One region of the Streptomyces sp. NPDC026206 genome, then DNA from elsewhere that is predicted to be linked to it. Evidence: riboswitches for the same ligand, from Rfam matches in the RefSeq annotation. Region 1 holds a riboswitch; each other region holds the start of a gene.
What was found. Region 1 has a riboswitch for thiamine pyrophosphate ahead of thiO (glycine oxidase ThiO). Riboswitches for the same ligand answer to the same signal wherever they lie in the genome.
Positions count from the first base shown of each region.

Region 2: it holds a riboswitch for thiamine pyrophosphate, as region 1 does, so the genes downstream of both, AB0F13_RS11680 (thiamine ABC transporter substrate-binding protein) here and thiO (glycine oxidase ThiO) in region 1, are expected to answer to the same signal.
Region 3: it holds a riboswitch for thiamine pyrophosphate, as region 1 does, so the genes downstream of both, thiC (phosphomethylpyrimidine synthase ThiC) here and thiO (glycine oxidase ThiO) in region 1, are expected to answer to the same signal.

Region 1 covers NZ_JBEZYL010000009.1:134,087-141,920, forward strand. Annotated here, with positions in the region: gene AB0F13_RS15795 (deoxyribonuclease IV) at 1-449, opposite strand, end outside; gene pknB (Stk1 family PASTA domain-containing Ser/Thr kinase) at 461-2,428, opposite strand; gene AB0F13_RS15805 (thiazole synthase) at 2,519-3,313, opposite strand; gene thiS (sulfur carrier protein ThiS) at 3,323-3,553, opposite strand; gene thiO (glycine oxidase ThiO) at 3,550-4,761, opposite strand; TPP riboswitch at 4,759-4,871, opposite strand; gene AB0F13_RS15820 (FAD-dependent oxidoreductase) at 5,071-6,297, shown strand; gene AB0F13_RS15825 (Rv2175c family DNA-binding protein) at 6,389-6,754, shown strand; gene thiE (thiamine phosphate synthase) at 6,846-7,517, shown strand; gene metF (methylenetetrahydrofolate reductase [NAD(P)H]) at 7,604-7,834, shown strand, end outside.
Region 2 covers NZ_JBEZYL010000006.1:67,737-75,570, reverse strand. Annotated here, with positions in the region: gene rpsB (30S ribosomal protein S2) at 1-372, shown strand, start outside; gene tsf (translation elongation factor Ts) at 548-1,384, shown strand; gene pyrH (UMP kinase) at 1,545-2,324, shown strand; gene frr (ribosome recycling factor) at 2,492-3,049, shown strand; gene AB0F13_RS11690 (phosphatidate cytidylyltransferase) at 3,049-4,161, shown strand; gene rlmN (23S rRNA (adenine(2503)-C(2))-methyltransferase RlmN) at 4,368-5,477, shown strand; TPP riboswitch at 5,510-5,615, shown strand; gene AB0F13_RS11680 (thiamine ABC transporter substrate-binding protein) at 5,611-6,702, shown strand; gene AB0F13_RS11675 (iron ABC transporter permease) at 6,786-7,834, shown strand, end outside.
Region 3 covers NZ_JBEZYL010000003.1:295,278-303,111, forward strand. Annotated here, with positions in the region: gene AB0F13_RS07725 (SsgA family sporulation/cell division regulator) at 1-170, shown strand, start outside; gene AB0F13_RS07730 (SPFH domain-containing protein) at 181-1,761, opposite strand; gene AB0F13_RS07735 (hypothetical protein) at 1,938-2,138, opposite strand; gene AB0F13_RS07740 (YibE/F family protein) at 2,161-3,480, opposite strand; TPP riboswitch at 3,543-3,680, shown strand; gene thiC (phosphomethylpyrimidine synthase ThiC) at 3,674-5,449, shown strand; gene AB0F13_RS07750 (disulfide bond formation protein DsbA) at 5,897-6,502, opposite strand; gene AB0F13_RS07755 (hypothetical protein) at 6,774-7,667, opposite strand.

The sequences.
Region 1 (7,834 bases):
GGGTCGTCGTCGTGGGTGAGCTCCTCCAGCAGGGGCAGCAGCCGCTCGTGCACCTGGGCCAGGGCCTCGCGGCGGGGCCGGCCGCCGGTGGCGGAGCCGGTGTGGACGACGACGCCGCGCGCGCCGATCTCCCGCCCCCGGCGCAGCGAGTGCCGCAGTGACTCCACCGACTTCTCGACGGTGGCCTCGGTGTGGGAGCCGAAATTGATCAGGTAGGGGGCGTGCACGAAGACGGGCAGCGACTCCCGCGCGCAGGCGGCGCGGAACTCCTCGTCCTGCCGTGCGCTGCCGGCCGGGGTCGCCCAGCCGCGCGGGTTGGCGACGAAGACCTGGACGGCCTCGGCGCCCATCTCCCGGGCATACGGCAGGCCGGTCCTGGCGAGGCCGCCCGCCACGGGGATGTGGCCGCCGACGGGGTTGCGCAGCCGGCCGGGAAGGATGTCGTTCATGCTCACGGTGGTCAGAATCCGCTCTTCAGCCGGATGACGACGGTGTCGCCCTTGGCGGCCTGCTCGCCGCCCCGCACGGACTGGCTGTCGACCGAGTCCTTGGGGAAGAGGAACGGCCGGTCCACCTTCACCTGGAAGCCCGCGGCCGTCAGGGCCCTCCTGGCCTCCGCCTCGCTCCTGCCGGTGACATCCGGGACGGCGACCATCTCCTTGCCCTTGGAGACGGTCACGGTGACGGTGTCACCCTCGGCGGCCCGCGAGCCCTTGCCGGGGGACTGCTCGGCCACGGTGCCCTTGTCCCGGGGGGAGTAGACCTCGGTGTCGGAGACCTTGACCTGGAAGCCGGCGCCGCGCAGGGCGGTGGTGGCGTCGGCGACGGACAGGCCGGCGACGTCGGGGACGCTGCGCGGCCTGCCCTTGCTGACGACGAGGGCCACCGCCGAGTCGGGCCGCAGCTGCGTACCGGGCCGGGGGTCCGTGGAGAGCACCGCGTCCTTGGGGGTCTCGTCGCTGAACTGCCGGCCGACGTCGCCGACGGTCAGCCCCTGGCCCTCGATCTTCCGCTTGGCGTCGTCGAAGGGCATGCCCGCGACATTGGGCACCTCGGCCCGCTGCGGCCCGCGCGAGATGGTGATCGTCACCTTGCCGGTGTTGCGGATGCGCTCGCCCGGCTTCGGGTCGGTGGAGATGATGTGGCCGCGCTCGACGGTGTCGCTGAACGCCTGCCGGGTCTTCATCCCGAGCCCGGCCTTGTCCAGCTCCTCGGCCGCCTTGTTCTCGGTCATGTCCAGGACGGCCGGCACGGAGGTGAACTGGCCGGAGTTGACGTACCACACGCCCGTGCCCGCCAGCACCGCCAGCAGGGCGGCGGCCACCACGAGGATCCAGCGGCGCCGCAGCGGCCATCCGGTCCGCCGCGGGTCCTGCGGCGTATGGGCCGGGGGCACCGGGTGCTGGGGCGCAGCCGGGTGCTCCAGGCGCGCGGTGCGGTGGAGCAGGTCGTCCTCGGCCCGCGGAGGCAGGGGCTGCGCCGTCACCGGGCGCGGGATCACGCTCGTCCGCTCCTCGGAGCCGGCCCCGTCCGCGCCCGCCGCGGCCGCCGCCGTCGGGGGCACCGCGTCCAGCTGCCCGGCGGACAGGGCCGCACGCGCCTGGCGGACCTCGCCCAGCAGGGCGACCGCGTCGTCCGGGCGCAGCCGGGGGTCGCGGGCGGCGGCGGCGGCCACCAGGGCGTCCAGCTCCGGCGCGAGCCCGGGGACGGCCGCCGACGGCGGCGGCACGTCCTCGTGAAGGTGCTGGTAGAGGACCTGGGCCGGGGTGCCGCCGGAGTGCGGCTTGGCGCCGGTGAGCATCTCGTAGAGCACCACGCCACAGGCGTAGACGTCCGCGCGCGGGTCGGCCGTGCCGTGCTCGATCTGCTCGGGGGCCAGGTAGGAGACCGTGCCCAGGACGGACCCGGTGCTGGTCGTGGTGTTGGTGTCCACCGCCCGCACGAGCCCGAAGTCGGCGACCTTGACGCGGCCGTCGTCGCCGATGAGGACGTTCTCCGGCTTCATGTCGCGGTGCACCAGCCCCGCCAGGTGCGCGGCGCCCAGGGCGGCCAGCACCGGCTCCAGGACGTCGAGCGCGGCGCGCGGCTGCAGGGCCCCGCGCTCGCGCAGCACGTCACGCAGGGTGCACCCGGCGACGTACTCCATGGCCAGGTAGACGTACCGGCCGTCGGTGCCCTGGTCGAAGACGCTCACCACGTTGGGGTGGTCGAGCCGGGCGACGGACTTGGCCTCGCGGATGAAACGGTCCACGAAGGCCGCGTCGGCGGCGAGCGAGGGGTGCATCACCTTCAGGGCGAGCACCCGGTCGAGCCGGGTGTCCACGGCTCGGTAGACCGTGGCCATGCCGCCCACGGCCACCCGCGCCTCGACGCGGTAGCGGCCGTCGAGCAGGTGATCGACAAGGGGGTCCGGCAGGGTCGTATCCACGGCATAGGAGTTTACGAGCCATGACCGGCACCCCGTACGCGATGGGCCTCGCTCACGCTTTCTGAAGCCGAACAGTGACAGGAGGGCCGGTCAGAAAGCCGGACGTTCCGGGTCCAGCACCGCCATGCCGGCCACCGGGGACGAGGCCTCGGCGAAGTGACGGCGCGGAATCCGGCCCGCCCGGTGGGCCAGCCGGCCCGCCTCCACCGCGTGCCGCATGGCCTCCGCCATCATTACCGGCTCCTGCGCGCGCGTCACGGCCGAGGCGAGCATCACCGCCGCACAGCCCAGCTCCATGGCCAGCGCGGCGTCGGAGGCGGTGCCCGCGCCCGCGTCCAGGATCACCGGCACGCCCGCGCGCTCGGTGATCAGCTGGAAGTTGTGCGGATTGCGGATGCCCAGGCCGGAGCCGATCGGCGCGCCCAGCGGCATGATCGCGGCGCAGCCGACGTCCTCCAGCTTGCGGGCCAGGACCGGGTCGTCGTTGGTGTACGGCAGCACGGTGAAGCCGTCGTCCACCAGGATCTCGGCCGCGTCCAGCAGCTCGATCGGGTCGGGCAGCAGGGTGCGCTCGTCGGCGATCACTTCGAGCTTGACCCAGTCCGTGCCGAGCGCCTCCCTGGCCAGCCGGGCGGTGAGGACCGCCTCGCCGGCGGTGAAGCAGCCCGCCGTGTTCGGCAGCACCCGGATGCCGTGCTTCTCCAGGACGGAGAGCACCGAGCCGCGCACGGTGGCGTCCAGGCGGCGCATGGCGACCGTCGTCAGCTCGGTGCCGGAGGCGACGAGGGCGCGTTCGAGGACGTCGAGGCTGGGGGCGCCGCCCGTGCCCATGATCAGCCGGGAGGTGAAGGAAGCGTCCGCGACGGTGAGCAGATCGTCTGCCATCTGTGCTGATCAGCCCCCCTGCACCGCGGTGAGGACCTCGACGCGGTCGCCGCCGCCGAGCGTGGTGACGTGCCACTGGCCCCGCGGGACCACGGCCTCGTTGACGGCGGCGGCGACGCCGCTGTGCGCGCTGGTGAGCGTCAAGACGAGTCCGCCGAGAGTCGTCCCCGCGGGGACGACGCGGTGCTCTCCGTTGACGCTGATGCCGATGGTGTGGGTGGTGACTTCGCTGCCGGTCATGCGGGCTGCTCCTGGGATGGGGGTACCTCCCATGCCGTTGAGGCCATGGGGGAGGGGGTGAAGCGTCGGGGGGAGAACGGGCGGGCCTCTTCGGGCAGCCGTCCGGTGGTGAGCACCTCGGCCATCACGTCTCCGGTGACGGGCGCGAGCAGCACACCGTTGCGGTGGTGCCCGGTGGCCACGAGCAGCCCGGGCAGGCCGGTCGGCCCGAGCAGCGGGGCGTTGTCCGGGGAGCCGGGGCGCAGCCCGGCGAGGGTCTCCACCAGCGGCAGCTCGGTGATGCCGGGCACCAGCTCGTGGGCGTCGCGCAGCAGCTCGTAGACGCCGCCCGCCGTCACGGTGGTGTCCCAGCCGAGCTCCTCGCTCGTCGCGCCGACGACCAGCTCGCCGTTCTCGCGCGGCACCAGGTACACCGGGGTGCCGCGGACGACCGCCCGTACGGTCCGGGACAGGAAGGGCCGGTAGGCGTCCGGGACGCGCAGCCGCAGGATCTGGCCCTTGACCGGGCGGACCGGAGGCAGAACGTCCGCCGGGAGCCCCTCGACGCGGCCGCTGAGGCTGCCCGCCGCCAGCACGGTCTGCCCGGCGGCGACGCGGGTGCCGTCCGCCAGCTCGGCGCCGACGGCCCGGCCCGCGGCGAGCACGGCCCGCGCCGCCCGCGTCCGGTGGAAGACCACCCCGGCCCGCTCACAGGCCGTCAGCAGGGCCCCCGCCAGCCGCCGGGGATCGGTCTGGTGGTCGCCGTCCACACGCAGCCCGCCGCCCACGCCGGGCGCGAGCATCGGTTCCAGGCGGCGGCACTCGCGCCCCGACAGCCACTGCGAATCCAGACCGGACCGCTGCTGCAGGGCGTGCAGCTCCCGCAGGTGCGCCCGGTCGTCGGCGTCGAGGGCGACGGCGAGCGTGCCGCAGGCGCGGTAGCCGGTGTCCTGGCCGCTGACCTCCTCCAGCTCGGCCGTGAACGCCGGGTAGCGCCGCGCCGAGGCGAGGTTGAGGGCGAGCAGCGTCTGCTCGCCGTAGTGCAGCTCGGTCACGGCGGCCAGCATCCCGGCGGCCACGTGTGCCGCGCCACCGCCGGGCGCCGGGTCGGCGACGGCGGTGCGCAGGCCCCGCTGGGCGGCGCGCCAGGCCGTGACCAGGCCGATGACGCCACCGCCGATGACGAGGACGTCGCAGGAATGATGCGCGGCAGTGCGATGCGCGTGCATGGGCGTCCAGCCCCTCCCTTCGCCGGCATGACCCGGATCAGGTTCGTACGGTCGGAGGCCGTCCAGCCTCCCTCTCAGCCCGGTGCGTCCGGGCTCCCGCGAGTGCGTGCAGCGGCCACCCTAGTACGCGCCGAGGACCGGCCGTAAGGGTGGCCGCGCCGCGCCTGCGGCAGGACGGGCGGCGCGGTCGCGGGCGCGGACCCGGCCGGGACGTCCGGGCGGCGGACGGCCGGACACGGTGACGCTGTGTCAGAGATCTCGGCACGCGGTGCTCGGGCGGACGCGGACCGCCGCCCTAGAGTTGACCGGGTGAGCGAGCAGACGAACACCTTCAGTGACCGGCGCGTCGTCGTCATCGTCGGCGCGGGCGTGGCCGGGGTGCAGACCGCGGTCGCCCTGCGGGAGCAGGGCTGGGACGGCGCGATCACCCTGCTGGGCGCCGAGCCCCACCAGCCCTACGACCGGCCGCCCCTGTCCAAGGCCGTCCTGCTCGGCCGGGCGGAGGGCTCCGCCTTCGAGGTCGACTTCGACTCGCTCGGCATCGACCTGCGGCTCGGCCTGGAGGCCACCGGGCTGCGGGCCGCCGACCACGTGCTGGAGACCCGGAGCGGCCCCGTGCCCTACGACGTCCTGGTCATCGCCACCGGCGCCGAACCCATTGCCCTGCCCGGCAGCGAGGACGTGCCGGGCGTCCATGTGCTGCGCACCGTGGACGACGCCGAACGACTGCGCCCGGTCCTGACCCGGCAGCGCGACGTCGTCGCCGTCGGGGCCGGCTGGATCGGCGCGGAGTTCGCGACGGCCGCGCGCGAGGCCGGCTGCCGGGTGACCGTCGTCGAGGCCGCGGACCGGCCGCTGGCGGGCGCCATGCCCGACGAGGTCGCCGCCCACATGGCCGACTGGTACGCCGAGAGCGGAGCGCGGCTGCTCACCGGCGCGCGCGTGGCCGCGGTGGAGGAGGGCGCGGTCGTCCTGGCCGACGGCACGCGCCTGCCCGCGGACGCGGTGGTCGTCGGCATCGGGGCGCGGCCCGCGACGGGCTGGCTGGCCGGCTCGGGCATCGAGCTCGCGGCGGACGGGTCCGTCGCCGCCGACGACCGGCTGCGCACCTGCCTGCCGGACGTCTACGCGGTCGGCGACTGCGCCTCCTTCCCCTCGGCCCGCTACGGGGAGCGGCTGCTGGTGCACCACTGGGACAACGCCCTGCAGGGGCCGCGGACCGTCGCCGAGAACATCGTCCACGGTGCGGGCGGCCCGGTGTACGACCCGGTGCCCTACTTCTGGTCCGAGCAGTTCGGGCGCTTCGTGCAGTACGCGGGCCACCACGCGGCCGCCGACGAGCTCCTGTGGCGCGGCGACCCCTCCACGGCGGCCTGGGCGGTGTGCTGGCTGCGCGCGGGCGTCCTGGTGGCCCTGCTGGCGGTGGGGCGCCCGCGCGACCTGGCCCAGGGGCGCAAGCTCATCGAGAAGGGCGCCGCCCTGGACCGCGCCACGGCTGCCGACGCCTCCGTTCCGTTGAAGTCCGCCGTGCTCTGAGCGCCCGGTGGAGTGACGTCCGCGGGGGTTCCGGGCCCGGCTCGGGTCAACCCGGCTACCGGCTGTCAGTCGCGGATGGCAGGCTTGTCCCGTGACCGAGATTGACGCAAAGATCGATGCTCTCGTCCCCGCCTGGCTCAACCTCCCCGATATCGCAGAGAATCTCGGTATCGAGGTGACGCGCGTCCGGCAGCTGATCAAGGAAGGCCAGCTGATCGCGGTGCGCCGTGGCGAGAACCGAGTGCTCATGGTGCCCGCCGACTTCATCGGCGACGGCAAGGTCGTCAAGGGCCTGGCCGGGACCTTGACGCTGCTGCGGGACGACGGCTTCAGCGACGAGGAAATGCTGGAGTGGCTCTTCACCCCCGACCCCACCCTCCCCGGCACCCCCGCGCAGGCGCTGCGCGAGAATCGCGGCACGGAGGTGAAGCGCCGCGCCCAGGCGCTCGCCGTCTGACCGAGATCCACTGAAACCGTCCGGCGTACGGGCCGGGGGCGCCGAAGGGGCGCCCCCGGCCCGTACGCCGCCGACCCGGGGGAGAGACCCGATGCCTGCCACCGCGCGCGAGCACCTCGCCGACGCCCGGCTGTACCTGTGCACCGACGCGCGCAGGCGCCAGGGCGACCTGCCGCAGTTCCTGGACGCGGTCCTCGCCTCCGGCGTCGACATCATCCAGCTGCGCGACAAGGGCATGGAGGCGGGGGAGGAGCTGGAGCACCTCGCTGTCTTCGCCGACGCCGCCCGCCGCCACGGCAGGCTCCTGGCGGTCAACGACCGCGCGGACGTCGCGCACGCCGCCGGTTCCGGCGTGCTGCACCTGGGCCAGGGCGACCTGCCGGTGCCGGCCGCCCGGGCGATCCTCGGCGAAGAGGTGCTGATCGGCCGCTCCACGCACGCGGAGGCCGAGGTGGCCGCCGCCGTCGCCGAGCCCGGCGTGGACTATTTCTGCACCGGCCCCTGCTGGCCGACCCCGACCAAACCCGGCCGCCACGCCCCCGGGCTGTCCCTGGTGCGCTACGCCGCGTCCCTGCGGCCCGAACGGCCGTGGTTCGCGATCGGCGGGATCGACGAGGGCAATCTGGACGAGGTCCTGGACGCGGGCGCGCGACGCGTCGTGGTGGTACGGGCCATCACCGAGGCGGACGACCCGGGCGAGGCCACGGCACGGCTCGCCGCGCGGATCCGCGCCCACGTGGGACCGTCGCCGTCCGAGGCGTGAGACAGGCGCTGGACAGCAGCCGGGCGAAAAGGGCATATCGCCGATCCGGCTTGGGGGTGCCCGAGCCCGCTGGTTAACTTGCCGGTATGGCCCTTGGCACTGCCTCCACCAGGACGGACCACGCTCACACCGTGCGTGACCTGCTTGCCTCCGGCGAGCGCTCGTATTCGTTCGAGTTCGCCGCCCCCAGGACGGAGAAGGGTGAACGGACGCTGTGGAACGCCATCCGGCGCATCGAAGCCGTCGGTCCCACCTTCGTCTCGGTGACCTACGGCGCCGGCGGGTCCTCCCGTGAGGGCACCGTGCGGGCGACCGAG
Region 2 (7,834 bases), on a different contig from region 1:
CCCGTCGTCGCGATCCTCGACACCAACTGCGACCCCGACGAGGTCGACTACAAGATCCCGGGCAACGACGACGCGATCCGCTCCGTCACCCTGCTCACCCGCGTGATCGCCGACGCCGTCGCCGAGGGCCTCATCGCCCGTTCCGGTGCCGCCACCGGTGACGCGAAGGCCGACAAGGCCGCCGGCGAGCCGCTGGCCGAGTGGGAGCGCGACCTGCTCGAGGGCGAGAAGAAGGCCGACGAGAAGCCGGCCGAGGCTCCGGCCGCCGAGGCTGCTGCCGACGAGGCTCCGGCCGCCGAGGCCGCTGCCGACGAGGCCCCGGCCGCCGAGGCTGCGACCGAGGCCCCGGCCGCGGACGCCGAGCAGGCCTGACGCCCTACCGTGACCGACGGCGGGGGTGAGAACCCCCGCCGTCGTCTGGTGGATCCACTGCCGGACCCCGTCAGCGGGACAGGGACCGGCAGGTGTGGTGACCTCAAGACGGACCAGCCTTGCCAGTGAGGCCCGAAGGCCCCGGCAGGGCGTAGTGCAGAAGAAGGATTGAAGGATGGCGAACTTCACCGCCGCTGACGTCAAGAAGCTCCGCGAGCAGACCGGCGCCGGCATGATGGACTGCAAGAAGGCGCTCGACGAGGCCGAGGGCAACCTCGAGAAGGCCGTCGAGATCGTCCGCGTCAAGGGCCTCAAGGGCGTGGCCAAGCGCGAGAGCCGCACCACCGAGAACGGTGCCGTCGTCTCCGTCATCGCCGACGACAACACCTCCGGTGTCATCGTCGAGCTCAAGTGCGAGACCGACTTCGTCGCCAAGGGCGAGAAGTTCATCGCCGTCGCCGAGGCCCTGGCCGCCCACCTCGCCAAGTCCGCCCCGGCCGACATCGAGGCCCTGATGGCCTCCGAGATCGAGTCCGGCAAGACCGTCCAGGCGTTCGTGGACGAGGCCAACGCCACCCTCGGCGAGAAGATCGTCGTCGACCGCTTCGCGCAGTTCGCCGGCGGCTACGTCTCCGCGTACATGCACCGCACCGCCGCGGACCTGCCCCCGCAGGTCGGCGTGCTGGTCGAGCTGGACAAGGAGAACGCCGAGGTCGCCAAGGACGTCGCGCAGCACATCGCCGCGTTCGCGCCGAAGTTCCTCTCCCGCGAGGAGATCCCGGCCGACGTCGTCGAGAACGAGCGCCGCGTCGCCGAGGCCACCGCTCGCGAGGAGGGCAAGCCCGAGGCCGCCCTGCCGAAGATCGTCGAGGGTCGCGTCACCGGCTTCTTCAAGGAGAGCGTCCTGCTGGACCAGGCGTTCGCCAAGGACAACAAGAAGACCGTCCAGAAGATCCTGGACGAGGCCGGTGTCACGCTGAAGCGCTTCGCCCGCATCCGCGTCGGCGCCTGAGCCCTCGCAGGACAGCGAATGACCCGCGACCCGCTAGGGTCGTATGCAGCCGACCGTCCACCGGCCGGCCGCTGATGTGACGAGGAGGCCATTGCCGCAGAGGAACCGAAAGGATCCATCCGGCAATGGCCTTCTTCGTATGTGCACGAGGAGAACTCCAATGAACCAGGGCGCGGACGCCAAGCAGGCCGCCGACGACAAGAGCACCGACCAGGGCAAGACGCGTCGGTTCCTGCTGAAACTGTCAGGTGAGGCCTTCGCCGGTGGCGGCGGACTGGGCGTCGACCCCGACGTCGTGCACGCCATCGCCCGCGAGATCGCGGCCGTGGTCCGCGAGGGCTACGAGATCGCCGTGGTCATCGGCGGCGGCAACTTCTTCCGCGGCGCAGAGCTCCAGCAGCGCGGCATGGACCGGGCCCGCTCGGACTACATGGGCATGCTCGGCACCGTGATGAACAGCCTCGCCCTCCAGGACTTCCTGGTGAAGGAAGGCGTCGAGACGCGGGTCCAGACCGGCATCACCATGGGCCAGGTCGCCGAGCCGTTCATCCCGCTGCGCGCCGTGCGCCACCTGGAGAAGGGCCGCGTCGTGATCTTCGGCGCCGGCATGGGCATGCCGTACTTCTCCACCGACACCACCGCCGCCCAGCGCGCCCTGGAGATCCACGCCGAGGCGATCCTCATGGGCAAGAACGGCGTCGACGGGATCTACGACTCCGACCCCAAGAAGAACCCCGACGCGGTGAAGTTCGACGCGCTGGAGTACGGCGAGGTGCTCGCCCGCGGCCTCAAGGTCGCCGACGCCACCGCCATCAGCCTGTGCATGGACAACAAGCTGCCGATCCTGGTCTTCGAGCTGCTGGCCGAGGGCAACATCGCGCGTGCGGTGAAGGGTGAGAAGATCGGCACGCTCGTGAGCGACCAGGCCACGCGGGCCTGAGCCCGCACCGCCGCCCGTCCCGAGCACCGAAGGGTCACGGGCGGCAACCCGGTGCCGTGGGAAGACCTCGGCACGGGGATGGACAACTGCCTGCCGGTCGGACACCGTGCAGGAGAAGACGCGCGCAGGGGCGAGGCTCTGCTTACTGATAACACCAGGAGCAAGTGGTGATCGAAGAGATCCTCCTCGAGGCCGAGGAGAAGATGGAGAAGGCCGTCGTGGTCGCCAAGGAGGACTTTGCGGCGATCCGCACCGGGCGTGCGCACCCGGCGATGTTCAACAAGATCGTGGCGGACTACTACGGTGCGCTGACGCCCATCAACCAGCTGGCGTCGTTCTCGGTGCCCGAGCCGCGCATGGCCGTGGTCACCCCGTTCGACAAGAGCGCGCTGCGCAACATCGAGCAGGCGATCCGCGACTCCGACCTCGGCGTCAACCCGAGCAACGACGGCAACATCATCCGGGTGTCCTTTCCGGAGCTGACCGAGCAGCGTCGCAAGGAATACGTCAAGGTCGCCAAGACCAAGGCCGAGGACGCCAAGATCTCCATCCGCTCCATCCGCCGCAAGGCCAAGGAGACCCTCGACAAGCTCGTCAAGGACAAGGAGTCCGGCGAGGACGAGGTCCGCCGCGCGGAGAAGGAGCTCGACGACACCACCGCCAAGTACGTGGCGCAGGTGGACGAGCTGCTCAAGCACAAGGAAGCCGAGCTGCTCGAGGTCTGATGAACGACGCATCCTGGGGAACCCCGCCGCGCGCCGGCCACTGGGGGTCCATCGACCAGGGGCCCTCGCCCGACTACCGTCGGGAGGTGCCCCCACCGGCGGGTCCTCTGCACGAGGCGGGCGCCGCGGCGCAGACTCGGCCCATGCCCATTGTGCCCGGAGCAGGCGGATACCAGGACGACGGTGCCGACCGTGACCAGGGGGCCGCGCACATCGGCGGCCCCCTGTTCCGCGATGAACAGGAGCCCGACATCCGGCCGCAGGAGCCTGCCGCCCCCCAGGGGGCCAAGGCCAAGAAGAGCGCCGGCCGCGACCTGCGTGCCGCGATAGGGGTGGGGGTGGGCCTCGGTGCCGTCATCCTCGCCTCTCTGTTCATCTACAAGCCCGTCTTCCTCGGCGTGATCGTCCTCGCCGTGGTGGTCGGGCTGTGGGAGCTGACCTCCCGGCTCGCCGAGCGCAAGGCCATCAGGGCTCCCCTGGTGCCGCTCGCCATCGGCGGCGCCGCGATGACCGTCGCGGGCTACGCCAGCGGTCCCGAGGGTGCGTGGGTGGCCATGGCCTTCACCGCGCTCGCGGTGCTGGTCTGGCGGATGACCGAGCCGCCGGACGACTACCTCAAGGACGTCACGGCGGGCATCTTCGCGGCGTTCTACGTGCCGTTCCTCGCCACGTTCGTGGCGCTGATGCTCGCTGCGGAGGACGGCGCCTGGCGGGTGCTGACGTTCCTCATCCTGACGGTCGTCAGCGACACCGGGGCCTATGCGGTGGGCTGGCGCTTCGGCAAGCACAAGCTCGCCCCGCGCATCAGCCCCGGCAAGACCCGCGAGGGGCTCCTCGGCGCCGTGATGTTCGCCATGGTGGGGGGCGCGCTGTGCATGCGGTTCCTCATCGACGACGGCGTGTGGTGGCAGGGCCTGCTGCTCGGTCTCGCGGTCGCGGTCAGCGCCACGCTGGGCGATCTCGGCGAGTCCATGATCAAGCGGGACCTGGGCATCAAGGACATGGGCGCGCTGCTGCCCGGCCACGGCGGGATCATGGACCGGCTGGATTCGCTCCTGCCGACGGCGCCGGTGGTCTGGTTGCTGATGGTCGCCTTCGTCGGCTCGGCATAGATCGAATCGGCCTGGATTCATGCCAGGTACCCTGGAAGGGCTCGTCGCTGCGCGGCGGGCCCTTTTCCGGCCCCGCGCCAGCGGGGGTTCCCGGCTGCCGCTGGGCGGTGCCCCCTCGTGAGATCTACGGGTTCCGGCATCGTCCTGCCGCCGGCTCCGCGATTGCGGAGATTATCCGCTCTCGTCGTAATGAGGAGTTTTTGCTCATGGCCCCCGCGCCTGGAGAACTGACGTTCGTCGCCCCTCGCGGGGCCAAGCTGCCCCCGCGGCACCTTGCCGACCTCACCCCTGCCGAGCGCCGCGAGGCCGTGGCCGCGATCGGCGAGAAGCCGTTCCGCGCCAAGCAGCTGTCCCAGCACTACTTCGCCCGGTACGCGCACGACCCGGCGGCATGGACGGACATCCCGGCCGCGGCCCGCGAGAAGCTCGCGGGCGAGCTGCTGCCGGACCTGATGAGCGTGGTGCGGCACATCTCGTGCGACGACGACACCACCCGTAAGACCCTGTGGCGTCTGCACGACGGCAAGCTGGTCGAGTCCGTGCTCATGCGCTACCCCGACCGGGTCACCATGTGCATCAGCTCCCAGGCGGGCTGCGGCATGAACTGCCCGTTCTGCGCCACCGGCCAGGCGGGTCTGGACCGCAATCTGTCGACGGCCGAGATCGTGCACCAGATCGTCGACGGCATGCGCGCGCTGCGCGACGGCGAGGTGCCGGGAGGATCCGCGCGCCTGTCCAACATCGTCTTCATGGGCATGGGCGAGCCGCTGGCCAACTACAAGCGCGTCGTCGGTGCCATCCGCCGGCTCACCGACCCCGAGCCGGACGGCCTGGGCCTGTCCCAGCGCGGCATCACGGTCTCCACCGTCGGCCTGGTCCCGGCGATGCACCGCTTCGCCGACGAGGGCTTCAAGTGCCGTCTGGCGGTCTCGCTGCATGCGCCCGACGACGAGCTGCGCGACACCCTGGTGCCCGTCAACACGCGCTGGAAGGTCCGCGAGGTCCTCGACGCCGCCTGGGAGTATGCGGAGAAGTCCGGCCGCCGCATCTCCATCGAGTACGCCCTGATCCGCGACATCAACGACCAGGCCTGGCGCGGCGACCTGCTCGGCCGGCTCCTCAAGGGCAAGCGCGTACACGTCAACCTCATCCCGCTCAACCCCACGCCCGGCTCGAAGTGGACGGCCTCCCGGCCGGAGGACGAGCGGGCCTTCGTCGAGGCGATCGCGGCGCACGGCGTGCCCGTGACCGTGCGCGACACGCGGGGCCAGGAGATCGACGGGGCATGCGGGCAGCTGGCCGCCACCGAGCGCTGATACTGTCCACCTGCATCAGCTCGTACAAATGAACAATCCGACAGGGGAGCGCAGCAAGCGCTGAGAGTGCGGCACGGCCCGCAGACCCTCGGACCTGATCCGGGTCATACCGGCGTAGGGAGTCAGCACCACCATGAACACCAGCCTTCGGCGTGCCCTCGGCGCGGCCGCCGTCGCCGCGCTCGGCCTGCCTGCCCTGGCCGCGTGCGGCGGCTCCGGCGACAAGGGAGCGGGGGAGTCCGGGAGCAAGACCGTCACCCTGGTCTCGCACGACTCCTTCGTGGCCTCGGAGCCCGTCCTCAAGGAATTCACGAAGCAGACCGGCTACACGGTCGAGGTCCTCAAGAGCGGCGACGCCGGACGGGCCGTGAACCAGGCCATCCTCTCCAAGAGCCACCCGCAGGGCGACGTCTTCTTCGGCGTCGACAACACCCTGCTCTCCCGCGCGCTCGACAAGGGCCTGTTCGCGCCGTACGAGGCCAAGGGCCTGGACCGCGTCCCCGAGGACTTCCGGGCCGACGCCGCCGAGCACCGCGTCACGCCCGTCGACACCGGCGAGATCTGCGTCAACTACGACCGCGCCTACTTCGCGGACCACAAGCTGGCCCCGCCGCAGTCCTTCGACGACCTGGCCAAGCCCGAGTACAAGAACCTCCTGGTCACCGAGAACTCCGCCACCTCCTCTCCCGGCCTCGCCTTCCAGCTCGCCACGATCGCCAAGTACGGCGACGACGGCTGGAAGGACTACTGGAAGAAGCTGAAGGACAACGGCGTCGAGGTCGTCGACGGCTGGGAGCAGGCCTACAACGACCGCTTCTCCGGCTCGGCCGCCGGCCGGAAGGCCAAGGGCGACAAGCCCCTCGTCGTCTCCTACGCTTCCAGCCCGCCCGCCGAGGTGGTCGGCGTCGAGCCGCAGCCCGCGGAGGGCCCGACCGGTGTGGCGACCGGCACCTGCTTCCGTCAGACCGAGTTCGCCGGTCTCCTCAAGGGCGCCAAGAACACCGAGGGCGGCAAGGCTCTGATCGACTTCCTGCTGAGCAGGACGTTCCAGGAGGACATGCCCCTGCAGATGTACGTCAGGCCCGTCAACCAGGACGCGAAGCTGCCCGAGGTCTTCACCAAGTACGGCGCGCGGATCGACAAGCCGGAGACGCTCGCCCCCGAGAAGATCGCCAAGAACCGCGACCAGTGGGTCAAGGAATGGTCCTCGCTCGTCCTGAAGTAGGCCCCCAGGCGGGCCCCGGAACAGCGGCCCGGCCGGCCGCCCGTACGAGCGGGCCCCGGCGGACGGCGACGCGGCTCGGCCTGATGGCCGTGCCGCTCGCCTTCTTCGGGGTCTTCTTCGCCTACCCCGTCGCCCTGATCGTCTCCCGGGGCCTGAAGGACGGCGGCCGGTGGCAGTTCGCCCGCATCGGCGAGGTCGTCACCGATCCCCGCATCGGCGACGTCCTGTGGTTCACCACCTGGCAGGCGGCCGCCTCGACCGCGCTCACGCTCCTGCTCGCGCTCCCCGGCGCGTACGTCTTCGCACGCTTCGATTTCCCCGGTAAGCAACTGCTGCGGGCCGTGGTCACCGTCCCCTTCGTGCTGCCGACCGTCGTCGTCGGCTCGGCCTTCCTGGCGCTGCTGGGGCGCGGCGGGCTGCTGGACGAGCTGTGGGGGGTGCGGCTGGACACCACGGTCTGGGCGATCCTGCTGGCCCACGTCTTCTTCAACTACGCCGTGGTCGTCCGCACCGTCGGCGGCCTGTGGGCGCAGCTCGACCCGCGGCAGGAGGAGGCGGCGCGCGTGCTGGGCGCAGGCCGCTTCGCCGCCTGGCGGCGGGTGACCCTGCCCGCGCTGGGCCCGGCCGTGGCAGCCGCGGCCCTGATGGTCTTCCTGTTCACCTTCACCTCCTTCGGCGTCGTCCAGATCCTCGGCGGCCCGCGCTACGCCACGCTGGAGGTGGAGATCTACCAGCAGACCGCGCAGCTGCTGGACCTGCCCACGGCCGCCGTCCTCACCCTCGTGCAGTTCGTGGCCGTGGCCGCGCTGCTGGCGGTGCACGCCTGGACCGTGCGGCGGCGGGAGTCGACGCTGAAGCTGGTGGACGCCTCGCGCACCGCCCGCCGACCGAGCGGTGCGGCCCAGTGGGCCCTGCTCGCGTCCGTGCTGGCCGTCGTCGCGCTGCTCCTGCTCGTACCGCTCGTCGTGCTCGTCCTGCGCTCCTTCGACGGCCCCGACGGCTACGGCCTGGCCTTCTACCGCGCCCTGGCCTCGGCGGGCGACAACGGCGGCACCTTCCTCGTCGCCCCCCTGGAGACGATCGGCAACTCCCTCGCGTACGGGCTGGCCGCCACCGCCGTCGCCGTGGTGGT
Region 3 (7,834 bases), on a different contig from region 1:
AAGGCGCCCTGTTCCGGGCGGGTGCCGCGCCGCTGGTGGCCTTCCTCGACCGGACCGACCGCGTCGCCCCGCTGGGCGAGGAGCGCTCGGTCGCCGACTTCGACTACGACCTCGCCGCGGCGCTCGACAGCATCCTCGCCGGCAACCCCGAGGGTCAGAACGCCGGTTAGCAGGCCGCGGTCAGCGGGCTCCCGGGCCCGGTGCGCCGCCGTCCTCCTCGATCGGTACGCGCTCGGTACGCGGTGCCGCACTCCGCGGCGCGGACGCCGGAGTGCTCACCGCCGGACCGCTGCCGCCCTTCTCGTCAGTGGCTTTGTCGACACTGTCACCCTTCCCGCCCATGCTCGACCGGGCGCCCGGCCCGTCGGCCGTGCCCATGGTCGCGAGCAGCTGCCGCGCGAGTCCCAGACCCGTTCCTCCCATCGTCAGCGCCTTCGCGAACAGGTCGGACATGCCGTCCGCCCCGTTCAGCAGCACCATGTGGTCCACGTTCCCGAACGCCTGAGCCCCGGCCCGTACGATCTCGGGCCACTGCTCGGCGAGTTGCTGGGCGACGACCGCGTCCTGGTTCTCGGCCAGCGCCGCCGCCCGGGCCTTGATGGCCTCGGCCGCGGCGAGGCCGTTCGCCCTGGCCGCCTCGGCGGCAGCCAGGCCCTTGGCCTGCGCCGCCGCGGCCTCGGCCTCCCCCGTGGCGCGGGTCGCCGCCGCCGAGGCGGCGGCGCGGGCCCTGGTGGCCTCCGCCTCGGCTGCGGCTGCCGTCTTCACCCGTGTCGCCTCGGCGGCCGCAGCCAGCTCCGTCTCCTTGGCCTTGGCCTGCGCCGCGGAGATGCGGGCGTCACGCTCGGCCTCGGCCAGCGTCCGCTTCTCGTACGCCGCGGCGTCGGCGGGCTTGCGCACATCGACCTGGAGCTGCTGCTCCCGGCGCTGGGCGGCCAGCTCGGCGACCCGCGTCTCCTGGACCACGACCTCCTGCTGGGCCGCCGCCTCGGCGAGCGGGCCGGCCTGGCGGGCCTTGGCGGCCGCGCTGTCCCGCTCGGCCTGGTAGCCGGCCTGCAGGATCTCGCTGTCACGGGTCGCCTGGGCCATCCGGCCGGCGGCCTGCTGCTCGGCCTCGGTGGCCAGCCGGTCCGCCTCCGCCTGTGCGATCCGGGCGTCCCGCTGGACCGCGGCCGCGTGCGGCGCGGACAGGTTCCGGATGTAGCCCGTGGGGTCCTGGATCTCGTGGATCTGAAGCGAGTCGATGATCAGGCCCAGCTTCTCCATCTCCGTGCCCGAAGCGGCCCGGGTCTCGCCCGTCAGCCGCTCCCGGTCGCGGATCATGTCCTCCACGGTCAACCCGCCCACGATCGAGCGCAGATGGCCGGCAAAGACGTTGTGCACGCGCTCCGGCATGAACTTCTGCTGGTCCAGGAAGCGGCGGGCGGCGTTGGCGATCGAGACGAAGTCGTCGCCGACCTTGAAGATGACCACGCCATGCACCTTGAGTGGAATGCCCTGTTTCGTCACGCAATCCACATTCAAGTCCGCCTCGTTGAGGTCGAGTGACAGCTTTCGCACCACCTGCACCCCCGGCAGCACGAGCGTCCCCCGCCCCGTGACGATCCGGAAGCCCATTCCCTCCTCCAGGCCCTCCGTGCGGTGTTTGGAGCCGGAGATGACCAGGGCTTCGTTGGGCTCGGCGACCCGCCACATGAGCTTGAACAGCCCGATCAGGACGCCGGCCGCGACGAGTACGACCCCCGCCACGATGCCGATGAACATGCGTTGCCCCCCTTTTCGGCTCGCGATGAGCCGTGCGATCAAGAAGCGTGCGCCCGGGCGCACCCGGGTGAAACGCCGGAACCCCCCCTTCTGGATCTTGAACACCCGGTATCGGCACCGGACATCACCTCAGCACGGGATCACATTCCCACCGGACATCACCGGTCCATTGCGGCTCAGCTGTAGGCCGGTGTGACATAGACCGTGCGCGGCGGCAGATATTCCACGACCAGGACGACCGTGCCCCGCTCGATGCGCGCGTCCCCCTCCGCCGCGTAGGCCAGGAACGCCTCGGCGCCGCCCCGCACGCGCACCATCACCTCGCCGACCAGGCCCGGGCCGACCGTCCCCGTCACTCTCCCCAGCTCACCGATCACGCCCGGCCCCCCCCCGGTTTCCTCACTTCGCGCGGCGGCGCCTGCCGCCACGCGCCCTGGCTCTCCCCGTGCTCGCATTGTGCCGGTCGGCACTGACAACGAGCGCTGCCAGCAAGGTCGTCACCGGAACCGAGGCCACCAGCCCGATGCTGCCCACCAGCGTGCGAACGATCTCCTCGGCGACGATCTCGCTCGTCGCCACCGTCCCCACCCCACTGTCCGCGATGGAGAACAGCAACAGCAATGGGAGCGACGCTCCGGCGTAGGCCAGAACCAGCGTATTGACCACCGAAGCGATGTGGTCCCGCCCGATCCGCATGGCCGAGCCGTACAGTTTGCGCCAATTCGCGGCCGGGTCGGCTTCCTTCAGCTCCCACACCGCCGAGGTCTGCGTCACCGTCACGTCGTCGAGCACACCCAGCGAGCCGATGATGATTCCGGCCAGCAGCAGGCCGCGGATCTCGATCTGCGGGTACAGGCCGTGCACCAGGCCGGTCTGGTCGTCCGTATTGCCCGTCAGGTGCGCCCACTCGATGAACAGCGACCCGAGCAGGCCGATGACCAGCAGGGACATCAGGGTGCCCAGAACCGCCACCGACGTCCGGGCCGTGACCCCGTGGCACATGTAGAGCGCGATCAACATGATCGCGCTGCCGCCGACCACGGCGACCAGCAGGGGATTGGAGCCCTGGAGGATCGCCGGCAGGATGAACAGCGTCAGTATCCCGAAGCTGATCACCAGGGCCACCAGCGCGAAGATCCCGCGGAGCCGTCCCACCACCACGACCGCGACCGCGAAGATGCCCGCGAGCAGCATCATCGGCATGGTCCGGTCCACGTCCGTGACCGAATAGCGCAGATTCTCCGGGGCCTTCGGCGCGTACGCCAGGATCACCTTCTGCCCGACGTCGTAGCGACGGGAAGCGTTCGGCTGCACGACCTCCGTGAAGGTTTTCCCCTTGTCCGGGCCCGAGGCGACCTCGATCGTGGCCTTTTCGCACGGTCCCTCCGCCGGGGGCGGCGCCCCGGGCGGTGCCTGCTGTTGCTGGGGTGGCCGGCCGCCCGGCTTGGGGCAGTCGAACTCCTCGATCTTCACCACCCGACCCGACTCCGTCTTCTGGTCGAGGCCCAGCCCGGTGGGCTGGTGCGGTGGCGCGCCACCCGGCCAGAGGACTATCAGGCCGGTCACCACCGCGACGGCGAAGGGGATGAGCACGGCCGCGATCACCTTGCGCAGATGTGCCGAAACGGGCTTCGCAGGGCCGTGGGAATGGCTGTGGGAGTGCCCGTGGCCATGGCCGTGGGAGTGGGGGGCGGGGGGAGTGCGGTCAGTGGGGGTCACCCCCCGATCATCGCAAGCCCCCCTGGCAGGCCCGCAGCGGAAGGCGCTAGCGTGGTGCCACCTTTTGCAATCGCGGGAGCTCGGAGCACCGGGCTGAGAGGGCGCTGACCTCCGTACGGAAGCACGTACGGACGCCGCTGCGTCGACCGCCGAACCTGTTACCGGGTAATGCCGGCGTAGGGAGACTGGTCTCATGACCTCGCAGGATGCACGCACGTCCGAAACCGGCCGGGACATCGGCTGGCACAAGGACTACGTGACCGGCTCGCGGCCGGACCTCAGGGTTCCGGTGCGGCGAGTACACCTCACCAACGGGCAGGACGTACAGCTGTACGACACCTCCGGCCCGTACACCGACCCGGCCGTCGAGACGGACGTCCGGCGCGGCCTCCTCCCGCTCCGGGAGAACTGGATCATCGGCCGGGGCGACACCGAGGAGTACGCCGGGCGGCCCATGCGCCCGGAGGACGACGGCATCAAGCACACGTCGCCGCGCGGTGGCCTGAAGAACCTCGACGCCGTCTTCCCCGGCCGCCCGCGCCAGCCCCGCCGGGGCCGCGGCGGCGCCGCGGTGACCCAGCTCGCGTACGCGCGCCGTGGCGAGATCACCGAGGAGATGGAGTACGTGGCCCTCCGGGAGAACGTTTCTCCCGAGACCGTCCGCGAGGAGATCGCGGCCGGGCGCGCGGTGCTTCCGGCGAACGTGAACCACCCGGAGATCGAGCCGATGATCATCGGCAAGAAGTTCCTGGTGAAGGTCAACGCCAACATCGGCAACTCCGCCGTGACCTCCTCCATCGAGGAGGAGGTGGAGAAGATGACCTGGGCGACCCGCTGGGGCGCCGACACGGTCATGGACCTCTCCACCGGCCGCAACATCCACACCACCCGCGAGTGGGTGCTGCGCAACTCCCCCGTGCCCATCGGCACCGTCCCGCTCTACCAGGCGCTGGAGAAGGTCGACGGCAAGGCCGAGGAACTGTCCTGGGAGATCTACAAGGACACGGTCATCGAGCAGGCCGAGCAGGGCGTCGACTACATGACCGTCCACGCGGGCGTGCTGCTGCGCTACGTGCCGCTGACCGCGCGCCGCAAGACGGGCATCGTCTCGCGCGGCGGCTCGATCATGGCGGCGTGGTGCCTGGCGCACCACAAGGAGTCGTTCCTCTACGAGAACTTCGAGGAGCTCTGCGAGATCCTCGCCGCGTACGACGTCACGTACTCCCTCGGCGACGGGCTGCGCCCCGGTTCGATCGCGGACGCCAACGACGAGGCCCAGTTCGCCGAGCTGAAGACGCTCGGCGAACTCAACACGATCGCCAAGCGGCACAACGTGCAGACGATGATCGAGGGCCCGGGCCACGTCCCGATGCACAAGATCAAGGAGAACATCGACCTCCAGCAGGAGATCTGCGAGGAGGCGCCGTTCTACACGCTCGGCCCCCTGACGACGGACGTCGCACCGGCGTACGACCACATCACCTCGGGGATCGGCGCGGCGATGATCGCCTGGTGGGGCACCGCGATGCTCTGCTACGTCACGCCGAAGGAGCACCTGGGCCTGCCGGACCGCGACGACGTGAAGACCGGCGTCATCACCTACAAGATCGCCGCGCATGCGGCGGATCTGGCCAAGGGGCACCCGGGCGCGCAGGAGTGGGACGACGCCCTCTCCGACGCGCGTTTCGAATTCCGCTGGGAGGACCAGTTCAATCTGGCTCTCGACCCGGACACGGCCCGTGCCTTCCACGACGAGACGCTGCCGGCCGAGCCGGCGAAGACGGCGCACTTCTGCTCGATGTGCGGTCCGAAGTTCTGTTCGATGAAAATCAGCAGAAGCATCACAGAGCAGTTCGCCCCCGACCTGGCGGGTCCGGCCAGTGACGCAGAGATCGAAGCGGGGATGCTGGAGAAGTCCAAGGAGTTCGCTGAGGCGGGCAACCGTGTCTACCTGCCCCTGGCTGATTGACCTGCCAGGGTCCCATCCCCGCGCTGAGGCCCTGGTCGTGCTCGGCGGCCAGGGCTCCGCGTTCCTGTCAGGGGCAGTATCCGCGCAGCTCATTCGCGGCTTGAGACCGGTAGGTCACGCCTGCTGACAGAGATCTTCGAAATTGGCTCTGCCCGCGGTTCCGTGAATGAGCCGGTTGCGGAACGGCGGCAGTTGGGACGCTCGATCCCAACGTGACAGGTTCACCCGGTGACCGCCACGAAATCGCGGTCAGAGTCACATCAGGGATTCCCAACACTGCGGATCTCGATCGTCTTCAGTTGTGCTGGTGACGCAGTGCAGCAGCACGGTGATCAGCTAGTCGTGATCACATCCAGATGGGCACGCGCCGATCGGGAGTTGGACCGATCCGCGATCCGGCCGGTTGGTCCACGGCCGTCGTCGTCGCCCTTCGCCTTCGCCGTCGACTCAGCTGAAGTCGAGGCCAGCTGTGCGGGTGCGCTTGAGCTCGAAGAACTTCGGGTAGCCGGCCAGCAGCCGTGCACCGTCGAAGAGTCGGGCGGCTTCCTCTCCACGAGGGATCGCGGTCAGGACGGGGCCGAAGAACGCGACACCGTCGATGTGCAGGGTAGGGGTGCCGACCTCTTCGCCGACCGGGTCCATGCCCTCGTGGTGGCTCTTGCGCAGGTCCTCGTCGTACTCCGCAGTGTGTGCCGCGTCAGCCAGTGCCTCCGGAAGGCCGGCCTCGGCCAGTGCTTCCCGGATAACGGCGTCGGATGCTTCGCGGTCGGCGACGTGGATGCGTGTGCCGAGGGCGGTGTACAACTCACGCAGCACGTGCTCACCGTGCTCCCGCGCCGCAGCCACGCACACCCGCACCGGTCCCCAGCCCACGTCGAGCAACCGCCGGTACCGCTCGGGCAGATCGGCCCGGCCCTCGTTGAGTACGGACAGGCTCATGACCCGGAAGCGCAGATCGAGGTCACGGTGGCGCTCCACCTCAAGGATCCAGCGCGAGGTGATCCAAGCGAACGGACAAATGGGATCGAAGTAGAAGTCGACTCTATGTGTCATGCCCCTGAGGCTATGGAGCAAGGTGCTCCAGCAGGCAGGTCCATTTCCCCGTGAAGATCACGGGCCAATTGAGCGGGCAGCACTCCGACGCCTGCTCACGGTTGACGGCGCCCACCTCGAACGCCACTGCATCACCAGGGCATGTCCTGTAGGCACGAACGGGACGACCCATCGGACACACCTCAGCCCTGGGCGGCGCCTCGGTGTATCTGCCGATCGCGGACTGAACCCCGCCTGCAGGTCGTGAAGTGAACGGCCCGGAGCGCCCGCCCTATTCGGGCCGGCGCTCCGGGCCGCCGAAGTCGGGGCCGGTGAAATCGGGGCTCGTGAAGCCCGTCCGGGTGGGTGAGGACGGATCGCTGTCGGGGCTGGAGAAACCGGGCCGGGAGTAGCCGAGGTGCGGGGTGCGGCTGGGACCGGAGGGTTGCCTGCGAACGTATGAGGAGCGTGGTGCTCCCGGCCCATTGGCCAGTGCCTCCCGGAGGAAGGGCAGGATGCCGCGGTCCAGCAGCGCCTGCCGCCACGCCTCCCGGGCGCGGTCGGTCTCCTCGGTGAGACGGTCGGCCCCCGGGGCGTCCTCCTCCGGCTGCCGGCCGTTGCGCAGGGCGGTGCGCAGCATGCCGGACATGGCGACCAGCACCCCGGCGGCGGTGAAGGCGCCGAACCACCAGCCGACGTTGATCATCTGACTCGCGACGGAGTCGCCCGACCCGACCGTCCGCATGACGTAGCCGATGAGCAGGAAGAGGAGCGCGGCGATCCCCGCCAGGGCCGGGGCCAGCACGGCGAGGACCGCGCCGGCGCCCGCTCCCTCGTCGCCGGGCACATCGGCGGATGCCTGGGAGGGCGAGGGCGCCGCGCCGGAGCCGGAGCCGGCGCCGTGGGCGAGGGCGCGGGCGACCGGCTGGGGCCGGGCGGCGGCCGACCGGGCGCGCAGTTCCTCGCGGGCGCTGACGAAGTTCTGGTATTCCGCCGTCGCGCAGGCCGCGATGGCGGTCATGGCGCTGAGCGCCATGGTGCGCAGTTGTTCGGTATTGAGCCGCTGTCCTATCGCGGCGGCGAGTGCGCTGATCTCCTGGTCCTGGTCCGCTGAACGCAACGCCTGGTCGAGAACCCGCTCGAATTCCGGGCGGTCCTCGGCCAGCAGGTGCGGAGCGCTGTTCATGTGCATCCCCCGATGCTCCGTAGGGCCTTGATGCCGGCTGGTACCACCGGGCAGTGGGCGGAAACGGAGGAGAGCCTGCTACGGATAAGCCGATGGTAGAGCCGCACCGGCGCGAGGTGACAGTGTGTTTGCCGAATTACCCCGCGGTGGTGGAACTCCTCACCTGC